Dyadobacter chenhuakuii: one gene and its partner. The protein of the gene in region 2 interacts with the protein of the main gene of each other region in a pairwise test. Links are inferred from orthologs where the notes say so. Each region holds a gene or a part of one and is shown on either strand. Other genes may lie near its edges.

Region 1 (3,211 bases), 380 kb from region 2 along the record:
ACATCATGAAAATTGACAAGGAGTCTCTTAAAAAAATAGCCCACCTGGCCCGTTTGGAGATAAAACCAGAGGAAGAAGAAGGCATTTTAAAGAGTATGGACTCGGTATTGACGTGGATGGAGCAGCTGGACGAGGTGGATACTGATGGCGTTGAACCTCTGACTCATATCCTTAGCGAAGTGAACAACTGGCGCGAAGATGTGGGCGTGAACACGATGACGAGGGAAGATGCACTTGCAAATGCACCGGCAAAAAATGCTTCCTATATAATGGTCCCGAAGGTGATTGAGTAACTTATAGGACACTTTGTCCGTGTGCTCACCAATTTATCTGAAAATCGTCGGCATCATTCAATGCTGGGAAAGCGACCCGGTACGCATCAAGATCACCTTTATGGAAAGTGACGATCTTTTCCGTTTCTGCATTGGCCAGCATACTCAGCGGCTCCCCAAGATAATCGAGCGCAACCGAATCTCCCTGGTAAGTTAGCCCATTTGCATCCGAGCCAACGCGGTTCACGCCTACCACATAGCTTTGGTTTTCAATAGCCCGGGCTTTTAACAAAGTATTCCAGGCATGCGCACGCCTGGCCGGCCAATTCGCTACATATATAAGGATGTCATAAGGATCGGAAGCACTGTTACGGCTCCAAACGGGAAACCGGAGATCGTAGCAAACCAATGGGCAAACCTTCCAGCCCTTGTAATTAATGATCAGCCTGGATTTCCCGGGTGTATAGGTAAGGTGCTCATTTCCAAAACTGAAAAGATGCTTCTTATCATTAAATACATAGGAACCATCGGGAGCAACGCACATTAACCGATTGTAGAACCTCCCTTCTTCCTTTACAGCAAAGCTCCCGATGACAAGCGCGTTCGCTTGTGCAGCCATTTGCTTCATCCAGCGCGTGGTGGTGAAATTCATGGGTTCGGCCGCTGCGGTGTTCATTGTGAAACCCGAGTTGAACATTTCCGGAAGCACAATGATATCCACCGGACCCGACAGCGTCGCTATTTTTTCTTCAAGCGTTGCCAGGTTAGCAGTCGTGTTTTCCCAAAACAGGTCGGTTTGAATTAAAGCGACCGACAATGTTTCCGTAGACTGTTCTGCTATCATGGTGGATGCTTTAATGAGTGAATGAGTGAATGAGTAAGTGAGTGGGCAATGACTTCATTGCTATTGTTTTATTCACTCATTCACTCATTAAAAATTATCTCCGCCCCGGAAAACGCATGCGGTAATCTGAGTCTACATTGCCTTTTGTAATGTCCGCGAGTTTCCTTTTGATTAATTGCTTTTTCAATGTTGGCAGGTAATCGACGAAAAGTTTGCCTAACAAATGATCATATTCATGCTGAATGATCCTGGCGGCCATTCCGGTATATTCTTCGGTATACTCATTCCAATCCGTATCGCGGTAACGGATTTTCACGCGCTCGGGGCGGTATACATCGCCACGGATCCCCGGAATGCTCAGACAGCCTTCTTCAAATGCCCATTCTTTACCATCCTCTTCCAGGATTTCAGGGTTGATGAATGTTTTTTTGAAATCAGCCAATGAAAGATCCGGTTCATCGTCGTCGTCATCGTCTTTTTCACTGAACGGCGTTGCGTCCACCACAAAAACACGGATATTCATGCCGATCTGCGGCGCTGCCAGCCCTACCCCATTTGCACCATGCATGGTCTCAAACATATCTTCTGAAAGTTTTTTCAGATCAAGCTGGTCTTTTTCAATGAATTGGGTTGGTTTTCTCAGGATAGGATCTCCGTATGCTACGATGGGATAAATCATTGTAATGCGACTTTATTCGTTGTAATATAATGTAACCTGTAAATGCCGCTCACCTTTTACTTTCCATATAAGACTGGAGAATGATCGTGGCGCTTATTTTATCAATGTTGCCCTTTTCCCGTCGGTCGCTCTTTTTGGAGCCGGACGCAATCATGGATTGCAGGGCCATAGACGACGTGAACCTTTCGTCGTGTGCGTGTACAGGAATGTCCGGAAATGTTTTTTTCAGGATTTTAATAAATGCGGTTACTCTTGCCGCATTCTCACTTTCCGTATTATCAAGCCTTTTCGGCATTCCTACTATAAATGCTTCGATTGGTTCACTGGCTGCGTATTTCTTTAAAAACTCCGTTAAGTCATGCGTCCTGACCGTATCAAGGGCAGTGGCAATGATCTGCAAAGGATCTGTAACAGCAATACCGGTGCGTTTGGCACCATAATCAATCGCCAGAAGACGCGGCATTTATCTTAAAGAATGTTAATTGCTTGCAAAGATAAGACCTTTCAATTAGCTTTTCCTGATAGTGCGGGCTCAATATAGATTTTGATACACGCATCACAGAATCCGATTATCTTTGTTTCATGATTGAAAAGCGCTGGATACACAACCCTGAATTTACTTCTGAACAAACACACATTGTCCTGGAACTGGCCGAATCGTTAAAAGTAAGCCCGTCGCTGGCTACCCTTTTGGTACAACGCGGCATCCTTGATTTTGAGCAATCCCGAAACTTTTTCCGCCCCGACCTTGCGCATTTACATGATCCGTTTTTAATGCAGGACATGTATGCAGCCGTCAGCAGGCTGAATGATGCGATCAGAAATGGTGAAAAAATATTGGTTTACGGAGATTATGATGTGGACGGCACCACTTCCGTCGCATTGTTCTACGGTTTTTTGAAAAAAATATATCCAAATCTCGACTATTACATTCCCGACCGTTACGAAGAAGGCTACGGCGTTTCGTGGCAAAGCATTGACTGGGCGCACGCAAACGGTTTTTCACTCATTGTAACACTGGATTGCGGTGTAAAATCGGTTGATAAAGTTACTGCTGCCAAAGAAAGAGGCATCGACTTCATTATATGTGATCACCACCGGCCCGGTTCTGAGCTGCCGCCGGCAGTTGCTGTCCTCGACCCAAAAAGAGATGATTGCGCATATCCTTATAAAGAACTCACAGGCTGCGGCGTTGGATTTAAACTGCTGCAAGCCTTCTGTATAGACAATGAAATAGACCCGGCGGGTTTGTTCGATCATCTGGACCTGCTGGTGATCAGCATTGCTTCGGACATTGTGCCTATTACGGGTGAAAACCGGATTTTGGCATATTATGGTTTGCAAAGATTAAATGCTGCACCAAGATGTGGCGTTAAAGCATTGATCCAAATCGCCGGATTGAATGGTGTGCTGGAC
Region 2 (3,084 bases):
TTAAAATGCGAGCGTGAAAGTACAAACAATAGCGTAAAAAGGCGAAAAAAGGAGAACATTGTTAGGCGGTTAACTTTGAATGCATTCCGCTAAATTTCGATATTGCCAGGTGCAAAAAAACCAACAAATGATGGACAAAGCCGCGTTGCGTAAAGATTTCCTTTCCAAAAGAATGTCGCTGACGGAAGATGACATTTTGGTCAAAAATAATCTGATCTGCCAGAATCTGTTTGCAGCACTTACATTACAAGGACCGGAAACGATTCATCTTTTTTTGCCCCAAATCATTAAAAATGAGATTAATACCTGGCAGATAGTCAATCAATTACAAGCTTCATTTTCTCAAATCCGGATCGTTGCGCCTTACGTCATTCCGGGCACCAAGGAAATGGAACATTATCTTTTGGATAAAAACACAAAGCTGATCACAAATCCATGGGGCATTCCGGAGCCGGATCCTGCGACTTCCATACGCGTCAATGCTGAGGAAATTGATCGGGTTTACATTCCGCTGCTGGCTTTCGACGAGCGGGGTTACCGGGTGGGTTATGGCGGCGGTTATTATGACCGTTTTCTGGCTAAATGTCGTCCTGACATTGTTAAAACAGGCCTTTCCTTTTTTGAGCCGGTTTCTAAAATCGATGACATTGATCCTTACGACATGCCGATGAATGCCAGCATAACGCCTGAAAAAATCTGGACTTGGTAACTGATTTTCGTTTTCGTGGCTGAAATTCAGCGCATAAAATGTAAAAATCCACATTCATTCTAAATTTCCTCGTAAATTTGCGGCACTTTTCAATTGCTCAGGCAGCTGAAAGGGATCAAATTTCTATCCACTTTTTATCTTAATGCTAGAATGAAAATCGCAGTAGTAGGCGCTACCGGTTTGGTAGGCGGCGAAATCCTCAAAGTGCTCGAAGAGCGTAATTTCCCGGTGACGGAATTATTAGCCGTTGCATCAGAAAGATCTGTTGGTAAGGAAGTTACATTCAAGGGTAAACAGATAAAGGTGATCGGATTTGAGGACGCGATTGCAGCCAAACCTGAAATAGCGATATTTTCGGCTGGTGGCAGCACGTCATTAGAGCTTGCACCAAGATTCGCAGAGGCGGGAATTACAGTTATCGATAATTCCTCAGCATGGAGAATGGACCCGACCAAAAAACTGGTTGTTCCTGAAATCAATGCAGGCGAATTGACCAAAGAAGACAAAATTATTGCAAACCCAAACTGCTCAACCATTCAAATGGTGGTGGTTTTGAATCCTTTGCACCAAAAATATAAGATCAAACGCGTGGTGGTTTCTACTTACCAGTCTGTAACGGGAACGGGTAAGGCGGCCGTTGATCAGCTTTTCTCGGAGCGCGCCGGCGATCACAGCCGCGGAAAAGTATATCCGCACCAGATCGACCTGAATGTATTGCCGCATATCGACGTGTTTTTGGATAACGGCTATACAAAGGAAGAAATGAAAATGACCAACGAAACGAAGAAAATCATGGGCGACGACAGCATTGCAGTAACTGCAACAACGGTTCGTATCCCAACGATCGGTGGTCACTCTGAGGCGGTTAACATTGAATTTGAAAATGAATTTGATCTGGATGAAGTGCGTCAGATCCTGAGCGAGGCGGAAGGCGTGATTTTGCAGGATGATCCTAAAAACGCGCTTTATCCAATGCCATTAACAGCACACGGCAAGGACGAAACATTCGTAGGCCGCATCCGCCGCGACGAATCTCAGCCTAAAACATTGAACCTGTGGATTGTAGCAGATAACCTTCGCAAAGGAGCAGCGACTAACACGGTTCAGATTGCGGAGTTTTTAGCCAAGCATGATTTGGTAGGCGTTGCGCAGGCTGTTTAAGTTTAGAACAAAATAAGAGAGAAAGAAAGGAGCTGCTGAAAGGCGGCTTCTTTTTTGCCCCTAAATCCCCTAAAGGGGACTTTGCAGTTTACTAGTAAGAAGCAAGCCCCTTTAGGGGTTTGGGGCCAAGCACCATGTTATCGATCCACTTCTCCCATTACCACGTCAATAGACCCGATCACGGCCACCAGGTCCGCTAGTAACGACCCTTTTGTAATTTCTCCGATCACAGAAAGGTTGTGAAAACAGCATGACCTGGCCCTGCAACGAAACGGAACGTCGGAACGGCCGTCGGAACGGAAAAAGAAGCCTAGCTCGCCTTTCGGACTTTCGCCACGGACGTAGAAATCCATTGCCTTGGGGCGGATTTTCTTGGGAACGACGGCCTGCGGATCGAAATCGCGGGTTCGCTTGTAGTCTCCCGTAAGTTGTTCGAGGCTTTGCTCTATTAACTTCACTGATTCCCAGCATTCTATCACACGCACCCACGTCCGGTCCCAGCAATCACCGGTTGTGCCCATGGCGCCTGTGCCGATGGGTATCTCAAAATCCAGCTCGGGATAAACGGAATAGCCGTCTACTTTTCTCAAATCGTAACGCAATCCGGAACCGCGGAGCATTGGGCCCGTGCAGCCGTAATTAATGGCAACCGGCAAGGGCAATACGCCCACATTTGCTGTGCGCTGGATGAAAATTTTGTTATCAACCACAAGCTGCTGCAACTCCGTCAGCTTGGGTTTCAGATATTTTACAAATTCAAGGCAGCGTTCTTCAAAACCCACAGGCAAATCGTAAAACAAGCCTCCGATCCAAATGTAATTATAAAGCATTCTCGCGCCGCAGGTCCATTCGAGCAAGCGGAGGATCTGCTCGCGGTCGCGCATCATCCACAAGAAAGGCGTATAAGCGCCAATGTCCATGGCATAAGTGCCCAGCGCGACGAAATGGGAAGCCAGCCGGTTGAGCTCTGCAACCACTACGCGGATGTATTCAATGCGTTTTGGAATATCATTTTCAATGCCGAGCATTCTTTCCACGCCCATCACATAAGCATGTTCAGAATTCATTGACGCCACATAATCCAAGCGATCCACATAAGGAATAACCTGGTTAAATGGCAGTGATTCTGCGTGCTTTTCGAAGCACCGGTGCAGGTAACCCAAATGTGGGACTACATCTACGATTATTTCCCCGTCCGTAACCACTTCCAAACG

The links.
Region 1: the proteins of NFI80_RS18860 (region 2) and def interact in binary tests that used the Escherichia coli proteins (3 or more experiments, as listed by UniProt). The link is inferred for Dyadobacter chenhuakuii from one-to-one orthologs.

What each region holds. Positions count from the first base shown.
Region 1 is NZ_CP098805.1:4,160,950-4,164,160, forward strand. What follows is about bases 4-2,881. They hold def (peptide deformylase), read right to left. Parts: upstream 1,796-2,881; coding sequence 1,211-1,795; downstream 4-1,210. Other genes in these bases: gatC (Asp-tRNA(Asn)/Glu-tRNA(Gln) amidotransferase subunit GatC), read left to right, coding at 6-293; NFI80_RS17170 (amidohydrolase), read right to left, coding at 319-1,116; ruvX (Holliday junction resolvase RuvX), read right to left, coding at 1,845-2,258; recJ (single-stranded-DNA-specific exonuclease RecJ), read left to right, coding at 2,378-2,881. In the rest of the region: more of recJ, read left to right, coding at 2,882-3,211. UniProt on the Escherichia coli protein: Removes the formyl group from the N-terminal Met of newly synthesized proteins. Requires at least a dipeptide for an efficient rate of reaction. N-terminal L-methionine is a prerequisite for activity but the enzyme has broad specificity at other positions.
Region 2 is NZ_CP098805.1:4,538,708-4,541,791, reverse strand. Bases 114-2,864 are described here. They hold NFI80_RS18860 (aspartate-semialdehyde dehydrogenase), read left to right. Parts: upstream 114-859; coding sequence 860-1,870; downstream 1,871-2,864. Other genes in these bases: NFI80_RS18855 (NADH-quinone oxidoreductase subunit D), read right to left, coding at 2,008-2,864; NFI80_RS18865 (5-formyltetrahydrofolate cyclo-ligase), read left to right, coding at 128-709. In the rest of the region: more of NFI80_RS18855, read right to left, coding at 2,865-3,084.